3 regions of the Streptosporangium heterodermiicola genome follow, and region 2 is predicted to be linked to each of the others. Evidence: riboswitches for the same ligand, from Rfam matches in the RefSeq annotation. Region 2 holds a riboswitch; each other region holds the start of a gene.
What was found. A riboswitch is a leader RNA that binds a small molecule or an ion and turns the genes downstream of it on or off. The one in region 2 is predicted to bind cobalamin.
Positions count from the first base shown of each region.

Region 1: it holds a riboswitch for cobalamin, as region 2 does, so the genes downstream of both, ACSC1Q_RS35050 (ABC transporter substrate-binding protein) here and cobN (cobaltochelatase subunit CobN) in region 2, are expected to answer to the same signal.
Region 3: it holds a riboswitch for cobalamin, as region 2 does, so the genes downstream of both, ACSC1Q_RS17600 (CbtB domain-containing protein) here and cobN (cobaltochelatase subunit CobN) in region 2, are expected to answer to the same signal.

Region 1 is NZ_JBPJSR010000022.1:133,112-137,255, reverse strand. It holds gene ACSC1Q_RS35055 (FecCD family ABC transporter permease) at 1-700, opposite strand, end outside; gene ACSC1Q_RS35050 (ABC transporter substrate-binding protein) at 697-1,692, opposite strand; cobalamin riboswitch at 1,825-2,023, opposite strand; gene ACSC1Q_RS35045 (cobalamin-binding protein) at 2,038-2,949, opposite strand; gene ACSC1Q_RS35040 (NAD(P)H-binding protein) at 3,082-3,756, opposite strand; gene ACSC1Q_RS35035 (MFS transporter) at 3,845-4,144, opposite strand, start outside.
Region 2 is NZ_JBPJSR010000013.1:236,504-240,647, forward strand. It holds gene ACSC1Q_RS27280 (precorrin-2 C(20)-methyltransferase) at 1-90, opposite strand, end outside; gene ACSC1Q_RS27285 (precorrin-8X methylmutase) at 87-713, opposite strand; gene ACSC1Q_RS27290 (ferredoxin-like domain-containing protein) at 710-2,356, opposite strand; cobalamin riboswitch at 2,403-2,575, shown strand; gene cobN (cobaltochelatase subunit CobN) at 2,712-4,144, shown strand, end outside.
Region 3 is NZ_JBPJSR010000007.1:197,809-201,952, forward strand. It holds gene ACSC1Q_RS17585 (VWA domain-containing protein) at 1-827, opposite strand, end outside; gene ACSC1Q_RS17590 (histidine phosphatase family protein) at 887-1,447, opposite strand; gene ACSC1Q_RS17595 (CbtA family protein) at 1,444-2,187, opposite strand; gene ACSC1Q_RS17600 (CbtB domain-containing protein) at 2,195-2,389, opposite strand; adenosylcobalamin (AdoCbl) riboswitch at 2,407-2,540, opposite strand; gene dop (depupylase/deamidase Dop) at 2,695-4,144, opposite strand, start outside.

The DNA of each region.
Region 1 (4,144 bases), on a different contig from region 2:
CCCCGATCAGCGCGGCGGTGCCCACCAGGACGGCCACCGCCGGGATCCCCACCACCGTCCAGGTGGTCCCGGCCAGGCCGCCCAGCATCCAGCGCACCGCCGCCTGCGTCTTGTGCGGGTCGTTGGAGGTCACCACCAGGAAGCTGGCCACGGCTGAGAGCACCTCGGCCGTGGCCACCCCGGCCAGCACCAGCCGCACCGTCGTCATGCGCCCGCCCGAGCGGGCCAGGAAGTAGACCGCCACCAGCGCGGCCAGCGCCCCGAGGAAGGCCGCGATCGGCAGGCTGAAGGCGCCGAACACGCTCAGGCCGAACACCACCACGGTGACCGCCCCGACACTGGCGCCGGAGGAGACCCCGAGCAGCATCGGATCGGCCAATGGGTTGCGCACCAGCGCCTGCAGGGCCATGCCGCAGACCGACAGGCCCGCGCCGATCACCCCCGCCAGGACGACGCGCGGCAGCCGTACGTCCATCACGATGGTCTCGCGCACGGGTGTCCAGGTCGGTTCGGCCAGGGCGGGGTGGAGGTGGTGGAGCAGGATGCCCCACACCTGCCCGGCCGGCAGGGCCACCGACCCGGCCGCGACGGCCGCGGTGACCGCCCCGCCGAGCAGGAGCACGAGCAGGCCGATCACGACCGGGTACGGCAGTCCCGGGCGCCGCGCTGGAAGCACGGCGCCCGCGATCGCCTCGCTCACCGGAACCGGTCGGCGTGCAGCTGCCGGGCCAGCGCCTCGACGGCCCCCGGCGCCCGCACGCCGAGTACCACCGACGACAAAGGCAGCACCGCGAACCGCTTGTTCTTGATGGCCGGTACGTCCTTCAGTGCCGGGTTGGCCAGCAGGAACCTCTCCTTGTCGGCCACCGGCTGGTCGCCGTAGTCGTAGATGACGATCCAGTCGGGCGCGCGCTCGGCGACCTGTTCGAACGACACGTCCCCCCACACCTTGTCGACGTCGGCGAACACGTTCTCGGCTCCGGCCAGCTTGATGATCTCGTTGCCGACGCCCTTGCCGCCGGCGGTGAAGGCGGTCTTGTCGCCGCTGTCGTAGACGAACAACTTGACCGGGGCGGCGTCGCCGACCTTGGTCTTCACACCGTCGAGGGTCGCCCGCAATGTGGTGATCAACGGTTCGGCCCGGCCGGAGACGCCGAAGATCTTCGCGACGTTGCGGATCTCGGTGTCGACCAGGTCCACCGACACCGCGCCCTTGGCGCACTCCTCGACGTTCAGGTACGTCTTGATGCCCGCCTTGTGCAGGGCGTCCCGGCTGCGGCCCTCCTTCTCGTCGAAGGTGCTGGCGAAGCCGCCGTAGACGAAGTCGGGTTCCTCCGCCAGGAGGGCCTCGTACGCCGGGTACTCCTTCGAGACGACCTTGATGGCGTCGTAGGCCGCCTTGTACTCCGGTAGCACCTTGTCGTCGAGGTAGGCGGTGCCGATCATCGACTTCTCCAGGCCGAGTGCCAGCATCACCTCGGTGGCGTGCTGGTTCATGGAGATCGCCCGTCGCGGTGGCCGCTCGTAGGTGTTTTTCTCGCCGCAGTTGTCGAGGGTGAGCGGGAAGCCCGCGGGCGCGGAGGCCGCCGGAGCGGCGGCCGGGATGTTCTCAGCGGGGGTGCCGCCGCAGGCGGCCAGCACTCCGGACACCAGGAGGGCGAGCAGCAGGGGAATGGGGCGTCTGCCCGTCATGACGTGTTCCTCTCACGGAATCTGCACAACGGGGCGGATCTGAAAGAGGGAATGCCACAGGGCTTCTCGGCGCGGCCACCGGCTCGACGGGCACGAGAGCCCAGCTCCTCCCCGGGGAAATCCGCCCCAGTTCATCGAGGAGGCGACCGCGTGAGTCTCCTGGCTCTCGGGTCGAGGCTCGTCCCCGCCTTCCCACCCCGGGGAGGGGCAGTGGCGTGGTGGGGATTCGCTCGCCGATCACAGTGGCGGGACCGCGCCGGATTCACACCGGCTTCCTCAGTCCGCGCTCGCCTACGCCGACCATGCTCGCACATCACCCATCAACGACAAAGGCCGCACCACCCGTCAGACCCGGTGCGCCTCCTCACGTTCGACAGGAGCGCTGGCGGGCACCCCGTGGAGCACCTGGGCGAGGACCTCCACGCCCCGCACCACGCGCGGTCCGGGCCTGTTGAAGTACGCCGGGCCGTCCAGCACCCACACCTGGCCCGCGCGGACCGCCGGCAGGTCGGCCCAGCCCGGAAGGCGGGTCAGCGAAGGCCACTCCGCTCGCGTCCGATCGGGCGGAAAGCCGCAGGGCATCAGCAGCACCACCTCGGGCCGGGAGGCTCGCAGCCTCTCCCAGTCGATGGCGGTGGTGTGCTCGCCCGCCTCGGCCAGCAGCGGCTCACCGCCCGCAGCCCGGATCTGCTCGGGAACCCAGTGACCGGCGGGCCACAGCGGGTCCAGCCACTCGATCGCCGCCACCCGCGGCCTCGGCCGGTCCGCGACCGCCGACCGCACCGCCGCGAGCCGCTCCTCCAGCTCGGCGACCCGCCGCGACGCCACGTGCGCCACCCCGAGCGCCTCACCGAGGTGCTCGATGCAGCGCAGCACGTCGGGAAGTGTGCGCGGTTCCAGGCTGATCACCCGCGGACCGGAGTCGAGCAGCCGCACCGCCCGCGACACCCCCGTGTAGGAGACCGCGCACACCTCGCACAGGTCCTGTGTCAGCACCACGTCGGGGGCCAGGGCCGCCAGCCGTTCGATGTCGAGGGTGTACAGCGACGAGCCCCGGTGGGCGGCGCCGCCCACCGCGTCGGAGATCTCCCTGCTGCTCATCCGGTCCGCGGCGAACTCCGCCGCCGTGACCACCGGCACACCCTCCACCACCTCGGGCGGCCAGTCACACTCATGGGTGCGTCCGACCAGGTCAGCGCCCAGCCCGAGCACCGCCACGATGTCGGTGGCGGCGGGCAACAACGACACGATGCGCATACCGCGACCCTAGCCGCGCCCCGCTCTGGCGAGGCGTGGGTGCCGCTGCCCAGCGCGGATCACGGGCCGTGCCGGGTCCGCCACGGAGCCCATCGTTCCGGTTACCGCCCTCTTCTGCCGTGTGATCGGGGTTCAGGAGGGGCGACGGCCCGTCGATGAGGTCACAAGCCTGGCGACCGCGTCGACGACGGGGGTCTGGCCGGCGGTGAGTTCGACGATCGTGCGGCTCAGTGCCGGCTCGTGCAGGGCGGCGTCGATGAACGCCGCGACGTCATCGCGCGGCACGCCTCCGTACTCGATCGCGAGGCCGGCGGTGACACGGCCGGTTCCCGGCTCGTCCAGGAGAGTCCCCGGCCGGACGATGAGCCAGTCGAGATCGGTGCGGGCGAGGTAGACGTCGGCGCTCTTCTTCACCCTCATGTAGTGCTCGAAGCCCTCCGTGCTCTGGGGGCCGCGCCCGGCCTCGGGGAACGCCGAGACGAGCACGAACCGCGGCACTCCGGCCCGGGCGGCGGCGTCCGCGGCCTTCTCCAGGCCCCTGCCGTCAATCGCGGTGGTCATGTCCGGGCCGGTGCCGTGGGCTCCGGCGGAGAACACCACGGCGTCATGCCCGCCGAGCCCGCGTGCCAGCTCCTGCACCGAGTCGCCGACGAGGTCACCTGCCAGCGGCGTCGCACCGGCCGCGCGCACGGTCTCGGCTTGCGCGGGGTCACGGTGCATGCCGGTGACCAGCTCACCGCGGGCGGTGAGCTGGCGGGCGAGCCGGCGGCCCACGCCTCCGGCTGCGCCGATCTGGAACACCTTCATTATCGTGATCTTCCCTTTCTCCGGGCGGAGCGACTTCGAGGCCGATCGCAGCGGTGAACGCCCGCATCGGGCGTCGCCCCCGACGTTGTCAGGCGAGGACGCCTCGGCGGCCCGCGAGCAGCACGATCACCGGCAGCAGCAGGCACTGGGCGGCGATGGCCAGCCAGAATCCGGGCAGGTGCCCGGCGGTCTCGAACAGATGGTAGAGGCCGCCGCCGACGAGGCCGCTCAAGGACGCGCCGATCCCTTCGGCCAGCCGCTGGTGCCCGAAGACGACCGTCGGCGACCGCTTCGTACGGCTGAGCATCTCAAGGGAGTTCTTGAGGAAGAGCACCGAGTTGCCGACGCCAAGAACGAGGATCCCGGCGGCGACCATGATCGCGTTCCC
Region 2 (4,144 bases):
GATCAGGCGGGCGGCCTTGACGGTCACCAGTTCGGGGTCGCCGGGCCCGAGTCCCACGCCCCACAGCCGTCCGGTCACGTCGTCACTCATTCTTCCTCACTCGCCATCGCGTTGACCGCTGCGGCGGTCATCGCGCTTCCGCCCCGCCGTCCGTTCACGACCAGGTACTCCAGGTTCGCCGGGTGCTCGGCGAGGGCCTGCTTGGACTCGGCGGCGCCGATGAAGCCGACCGGGACGCCGAGCACGGCGGCCGGGCGGCCCGCGCCCTCCTCGACCATCTCCAGCAGCCGGAACAGCGCGGTCGGCGCGTTGCCGATCGCGACCACCGAGCCCTGGAGCCTGTCGCGCCACAGCTCCAGCGCGGCGGCGCTGCGGGTGGTGCCCAGTTCCGCGGCGAGTTCCGGCACCCGGGGGTCGCCGAGGGTGCAGACCACCTCGTTGCCCGCGGGCAGGCGCCGCCGGGTCACTCCGGAGGCGACCATCATGGCGTCGCAGAGCACCGGGGCGCCCGCGCGGAGCGCCTCGCGCGCCGAGGCCACGACACCGGGTGACCAGCGCAGATCGCTCACCAGGTCGACCATCCCGCAGGCGTGGATCATGCGGACCGCGACCCGGGCGACGTCGGCGGGCAGGCCGGACAGGTCGGCCTCCGCGCGGATGGTGGCGAAGGAGCGGCGGTAGATCTCCGCGCCGTCGCGGACGTAGTCGATCACAGTTCCCCTCTGGCGGCCGCCAGCGCGGCCGCGGTCTCCTCGATGCCGGAACAGGTCAGGCCGGTGCCGTCCAGCTCCAGGCGGTAGCCGTCACCGGTGGCGACCACATCCGCGACCCGCCCCCTCGGACGGCCGCAGCGCCTGCCGCACCCCGCCCAGTGCACGGGGAGCGTATCGGTGCCCGCCCCTCTCCCGGACGGCGGGGCCGTGCCGACGGTTATCGCGGTCGCCGCGTCGGCCTGGACGTCGGCCAGGGACTTGGCGCAGCCGGGGCGGCCGGTGCAGGCCGTCACACCGATCCACGGAGAGGCGGGATCGACGACGAGCCCGGCGGCCTCCAGGCGGGCGGCCGTGCCCGCGACCTCGGCGCGGTCCAGGCCGGGCAGGACCACGCCACGCCACGGCGTGAGCCGGATCTCCCCGCCCGAGGCGGCGTCCGCGAGCAGCAGTGCCGTCGCGGAGGTCAGCCGTCCCAGTGGGATCGCCACCCCGAGCGCGACCCGCGCGACCTCGTCGCCGATGTCGTCCCCGATGTCGTCGCCGTTCCCGTCTCCGATGCCATCTCCGGTGCCGCTCTCGATGTCGTTCCTGACGCCGCCCCCGGTGTCGCTTCGGGTGCCGCTTCCCGGGCCCGCCTCGCCTCCGGCACCGGTTTCGCTCCCTGTCCCGTTCGTGCTCCCGATGACGCCGACCGGTCCGAGGGGTACGACCCGCAGCCTTACCGGGTCGAAGGGCGTCGTACCGGGGAGGTCGAGGGCGGTTCGCACGCGAGCGGCGATCAGGGAGGGGCCGCCGGGGAGTTCGGCGATCCGCCAGGCGGTGACGTCCCGGGTGGCCAGCTCGTCGAGGAACGCCTCGGCGGCGGCGAGCAGGGCGGTCACGGCTCCGTCCAGCGGGACGCGCAGGCCGGTGTCGGTCCCGGCGAGGATCAGCGCGGCCTCGTCCGGCCCCGTGGGCAGGATCCCGGCGTCCGCGCCCAGACCGGCCACGTCTCCCCGGCCGTCGTCGAGGGCGAACATGAACCGCCCCGGCAGGGCGGCGAGGGCGGGGCTGGCGCACAGCCGCCGGTCCAGCTCACCGATCAGCGGTGTGACGTCGACGACCCCGCCGCCTTCCGGATGACCTGAACGGCTTGAACGACCTGGATGGCCTGGCTGGCCTGGATGGCTTGAACGGTCCGGGTGGTCCGGAGCGTCCATGCCACTTGGCCCGTTCAGGCCGTTCAGGTCGCTCGGTCCGCTCGGTCCGCTCGGTCTGTTCAGCCGGGCCGGTCCGTCCAGTCCGGTCAGCGGGGAGGCGAGGATGTTGCGGATCCGCTCGTGCGTCGCCGAGGGCAGCAGGCCCGCCCTCGCCATCCGCGCGGCGAACCCGTTCCCCGTATCGCTCTCCGTATCGCTTCCCGCGTCGCCGTCCGGATCCTCCGGGCCGAGGCCGCGTACCTGGACGTTCGCCCGGGAGGTCAGCTCGATGACGCCGCCGCCGTACGTCGACGCGGCCTCGGCGAGTTCGCGCAGCTGGGAGGGGGTGAGACGGCCGCCGGGCACGCGGACGCGGGCCAGGCCGCCGTCCGCGGCGGCATGGACCTGGAGCGCCCCGGGGCACGCGTCGAGTCGTGATCGTCCGGAAAAGTCGGCAATGGACACTCGAAGGATGTTAACGCCAGTTTCTTGCAACGAACCGGACTGCCGTAGTGTCATCGGTGGCGACGGCAAAGGGAGGAAGCCGGTGTGATTCCGGCGCGGTCCCGCCACTGTAACCGGGGAGCGAACCCCACCCGGGCCACTGTCCGACGACGGGCGGGAAGGCCGGGGTGAGCACCGATCCGGGAGCCAGGAGACTCCAGCCGTCGCGGCCGACGACGACCCGGGGCGAGGACCCCGAGGGAGGAAGCTCCGTGCGCTCTTCGCCGTTCCCCCGCGACACCGTGACATCGCCGTTCCCCCGCCACGCCGTGGCGTCCCTGGGCCGTACCGCCCTGCCTCTCCTGGAGTGTGGCGCGTGATCCTCCTGCTCTCGACCTCTGACACCGACCTGCTGAGCGCCCGCGCGAGCGGCGCCGACTACCGGCTCGGCAACCCCGCCAGGCTCGCCGCAGCCGACCTCCCGCCGCTGCTGGAGGGCGCCGACCTGGTCGTGGTACGCCTGCTGGGCGGGCGCCGCGCCTGGGAGGAGGGGCTGGACGCCCTGCTCGCCGGTCCCCGGCCCGTCGTCGTGCTCGGCGGCGAGCAGGCGCCCGACGCCGAGCTGATGGAGCTGTCCACCGTGCCCGGCGGGGTCTGCGCCGAGGCGCACGCCTACCTCGCCCACGGCGGCCCGGCCAACCTGACCGAGCTGCACCACTTCCTGTCCGACACGCTGCTGCTCACCGGCCACGGGTTCGCCGCGCCCGAGCCCACCCCCGCGTGGGGGACGCTGGAGCGCGAGGCGCGCGACCAGGACGGGCCCGTCGTCGGGGTGCTCTACTACCGGGCCCACCACGTGGCCGGAAACACGGCCTTCGTCGAGGCGCTCTGCTCGGCGATCGAGGACGCGGGCGCGCGGGCCCTGCCGGTGTACTGCGCCTCCCTGCGCACCGCCGAGCCCGGCCTGGTGGAGGTCCTGCGTACGGTGGACGCCCTGGTGGTGACCGTGCTCGCCGCGGGCGGCACCCGCCCGGCGACCGCGTCGGCGGGCGGGGACGACGAGGCCTGGGACGTCGGCGCGCTCGCCGAGCTGGACGTGCCGATCCTGCAGGGCCTGTGCCTGACGAGCAGCCGGGCCTCCTGGGAGGAGAACGACGACGGCCTGTCCCCGCTGGACGCCGCCACCCAGGTCGCGATCCCCGAGTTCGACGGGCGGATCATCACGGTGCCGTTCTCCTTCAAGGAGATCGACGAGGACGGGCTCACCGTCTACGTGGCCGACCCCGAGCGGGCCTCGCGGGTGGCGGGCATCGCGGTGCGGCACGCCGCGCTGCGGCACATCCCGCCCGCCGAGCGGCGGCTGGTGCTGATGCTGTCGGCCTACCCCACCAAGCACGCCCGCATCGGCAACGCCGTCGGCCTGGACACCCCGGCCAGCCTGGTGCGGCTGCTGGCCGCGCTGCGCGAGCGCGGGTACGACATCGGCGCCGAGGACGAGCTGCCCGGGGTGACCGGGCAGGACGGCGACGCGCTCATCCACGCGCTGATCGCCGCGGGCGGGCAGGACCAGGACTGGCTCACCGAGGAGCAGCTCGCCGGGAACCCGGTGCGCATCGCGGCGAGCCGGTACGCCGAGTGGTACGCCACCCTCCCCGCGGACCTGCGCGCCCGGATGGAGGAGCACTGGGGCCCGGCACCCGGCGAGCTGTTCGTGGACAGGTCGCGCGACCCGGAGGGCGAGATCGTGCTGGCCGCGCTGCGCTCCGGCAACGTGGTGGTCATGGTGCAGCCGCCGCGCGGCTTCGGCGA
Region 3 (4,144 bases), on a different contig from region 2:
AAGTCCAGGCGGCGCCGCACCACGTCCACCCGCTGGGACGGTTCCCGCGAGGCCCGGACCTCCACGGTCAGCCCGAAGCGGTCGAGCAGCTGCGGGCGCAGCTCCCCCTCCTCGGGGTTCATCGTCCCGACCAGCAGGAACCGGGCGGCGTGCCGTACCGACACCCCCTCGCGCTCGACGTAGCAGGTGCCGAGGGCGGCGGCGTCGAGCAGCAGGTCCACCAGGTGGTCGTGGAGGAGGTTGACCTCGTCCACGTACAGGACGCCCCGGTGGGCGCTCGCCAGGAGGCCGGGTTCGAAGGACTTCACGCCCTCGGTGAGGGCCCGCTCGATGTCGAGGGACCCGACGAGGCGGTCCTCGGAGGCGCCGACGGGCAGCTCGACCAGGCGGGCGGGCCGCGCGGCGCCGTCCCGCGCGGTGTCGGGCCGAGCCACGCCTGGCTGAGTTTCGTCGGGCCGCGGCACGGTGGCGGACCGGGCTCCACCGGGCTGAACCCCATCGGGCCGAGCTCCATCTGGCTGAGCTTCGTCGGGCCGCACGGTGGCGGGTGGGGCGGGCAGGGGCGCCGGGGGTGTACGACCCTCGTGCGGGCCGTCCGGGCAGCCGGGGTCGGGGGCGGCGGGGTCGCAGGAGAAGCGGCAGCCGGTCACCACCTCGACGGGCGGCAGGAGCGCGGCCAGCGCCCGCACGATCGTGGACTTGGCGGTGCCCTTCTCCCCCCTGACCAGCACTCCCCCGACGCGGGGGGAGACCGCGTTGAGGATCAGCGCAAGTTTCAGGTCCTCCAGCCCCACGATCGCGGTGAAGGGATAGCGGGAGTCAGGCACCTTCGGGATCTCCTGTCCGTCTCGTCGAAATCAAAGGGCGCCGGGCGCTCGGGCCGCCATCAGGAGTAGCTGAGCCGCCAGCGCCCGCCGCGCCCTGTGAGCGTCACGCGGGCCAGCGGCGCGACGTCGACGCGCCAGAAGGCCTGGGCGGGGGCGCCGAGGGCGTGGACGACCGCGGCGCGGACGACCGCCGGGTGGGTGACCGCGACGGCCCTGCCGGGGGTGCGGACGGCGAGCCAGCCGGACACCCGGTCGAGGAGCGCGGTGACCGGCTCCCCGCCGTGCGGCGCCGCGCCGGGGTCGCCGAGCCAGGAGGCGAGCGCCTCGGGTTCGGCGGCCTCGACCTCGCCGAGCGTCATCCCGCTCCAGCGGCCGTAGTCGCAGTCGGCCAGCAGCGGGTCGTGCTCGGCCCGCAGGCCGAGCGCCGCCGCCGTCTGGACGCAGCGCAGCTCCGGTGGGCAGGCCGCGGGCCCCGGGCCGAGGTCCCGCGCCATCCCCTCGGCCCGGCGCAGGCCGCGTTCGTCGAGTGGTTCGTCACCCGGGAACGCGGCCCGTACCGTCGCCGAGGTGGAGGCGTGGCAGACCAGGAGCAGGCGGGTGACCCCCGAGGGGGTCGTCACACCGGGCCGCGCCTGCGGGCGGCGAAGGCGAACAGCGCGCCGACACCGGCCCAGAAGACCACCTGGGTCCCTATGGAGGCGACCCTGAAGTCCCACAGGAGGTCGGCGGGGAAGCCCCGGGGCACCTCCGAGATCTCCGGCAGGAGGATCCAGGCCGCGACGACGGGGACCAGGAAGGTGGCGCCCGCCGACAGCCAGCGCACCCACGGTTCGCTCCGCGAGGCGTAGCGGTAGGCGGCGACGGCCGCGGCGACGGCGAGGATCCCGATGACCACCGCGACCAGATAGAGCACGGTGCGCTGGTTGATGGTCTCCGGATCGCCGACGGCCGGAGGGTTGGCGGGATACTTCACGAAGGGGATGAGGACGACGGAGGTGAACGCGGCGGCGGCGAGGGTGACGGCGAGCACCGGTTCCGAGCGGGGTCCCGCACGGCCGCGTACGGCCGCGTAGACGAGGGAGAACAGGCCTCCGATCGCCAGGCCGTACAGGCCGAGGGCGAGGAAGAGCCCGGCGCGCTGCCCGTCCCTGCTGACCAGCGCCTCCTCCTCGTCGTGGGAGTGGGCGGCGGTCCCGGTGTCGTCGTGTGTCCCGGCCGGGGCGGCGGCCGCGGCGGCCGCCTCCTCCAGCGCGATGGCCTGGTCGATGCGCGGTTCGCCGACGGTGTAGGCGAAGACGGCCGCGAGCAGCCCTGCGAGCAGTCCGGCGACGAGGCCCCGGACGATGAGTTTGGTGATCACCTGTGGCTCAGTGGCACGGAACGCCGAGCAGGTGACGCCCGTCGTGCATGAGTTCGTGCAGGTAGTTTCCCGCCTGGGAGATCGCTCCCTGGTCGAAGGTGACCAGGTAGGCGAGGAGCAGCAGCACCGGTACGGCGAGCAGCCAGCGGGTGAGCGAGGGCCATGGGATGGGCTGAACGTGCGGTGCCGAGATCTGGCTCACGGCCACCTCCTCCGGGATTTACGCGTCCCTTTTCGTAGGTCGGTGGCGGCCGAGTGTGACCTGACTTCCGGCTCCGGGGAGCCGGTTACAGTGGCGCGACCGCACCGGAATCTCACCGGATTTCCCTCGCACCGCCACAAAACACCCGGAACGTATCCCGGTTCTCCGTCCCCCGTCAATCCGGGTGTCCGGTTTGCCGGGATCCGGTCGTCACGGGGTCCGGGCACGCCGAGGGGGAGGCGGTCCGGGGCCGGACCGCCTCCCCCTCTCAGGCCCCTCAGGACCTCTTGGGACCTCTCAGCAGGTCACTGCTCGCCGGTCAGCGCCGTCACCAGCTCCGCGGCGGTACGGCAGCGGTCGAACAGCTCGCCCACGTGGGCCTTGGTGCCGCGCAGCGGCTCAAGGGTGGGGACGCGCTGCAGCGACTCGCGGCCGGGGATGTCGAAGATGACCGAGTCCCAGGAGGCCGCGGCCACCGACTCGCTGTACTGGCTCAGGCAGCGGCCCCGGAAGTAGGCCCGGGTGTCGTTGGGCGGCACCTCGATGGCCCGCTGGACCTCTTCCTCGGTCACCAGGCGCTGCATGCGGCCCCGGGCGACGAGCCGGTTGTAGAGCCCCCGGTCGGGGCGGATGTCGGAGTACTGGAGGTCGACGAGCTGCAGGCGCGGGTGCGACCAGGGCAGGCCGTCACGGGTCCGGTAGCCCTCCAGGAGCTCCAGCTTGGCCACCCAGTCGAGCTCCCTGGACAGCTGCATCGGGTCCTCCGCCAGGCGGGTGAGGACCGACTCCCAGCGCTCCAGGATGTCCTTGGTGGGCTCGTCCAGGCCGTTGGCGCTGCGCTCCTCGGCGTACTTGCGGGCGAGCTCCAGATACTCCATCTGCAACTGCACCGCCGTCAGCTTGCGGCCGTCGCGCATGGAGATCTCGTACTTGAGCGTGGGGTCGTGCGAGACCGCGCGCAGAGCCTGGACGGGGTTGTCCACGGCGAGGTCGCGGGTGAAGTAGTTGTCCTCGATCATGGCCAGGACGAGCGCGGTCGATCCCAGCTTCAGGTAGGTCGAGATCTCCGACATGTTGGCGTCGCCGATGATGACGTGCAGGCGGCGGTACTTCTCCGGGTCGGCGTGGGGCTCGTCCCGGGTGTTGATGATCGGCCGCTTGAGCGTCGTCTCCAGGCCCACCTCGACCTCGAAGAAGTCGGCCCGCTGGCTGATCTGGAAGCCCTCGCCCCGGGAGTCCTGGCCGATGCCGACCTTGCCCGCGCCGGTGACGACCTGCCGGGAGACGAAGAACGGCGTCAGGTGCCTGACGATGTCGGCGAACGAGGTGGCCCGGCGCATGAGGTAGTTCTCATGACAGCCGTAGGAGGCGCCCTTGTTGTCGGTGTTGTTCTTGTAGAGCTGGATCGGGGCGTTGGCCGGCATCGCCGAGGCGCGGACCGCCGCGTCGTGCATCACCCGCTCGCCCGCCTTGTCCCAGATCACCGCCGCCCGGGGGTTGGTGCACTCGGGCGTGGAGTATTCGGGGTGGGCGTGGTCGACGTACAGCCGGGCCCCGTTGGTGAGGATCACGTTCGCCAGGCCGAGGTCCTCGTCGGTCAGCTGGCTCTGGTCGGCCACCTCCCGCGCGAGGTCGAACCCCCGTGCGTCCCGCAGCGGGTTCTCCTCCTCGAAGTCCCATCGCGCGCGCCGTGCCCTGGCGGCCGAGGCCGCCAGATAGGCGTTCACGACCTGAGAGGAGGTCACCATCGCGTTG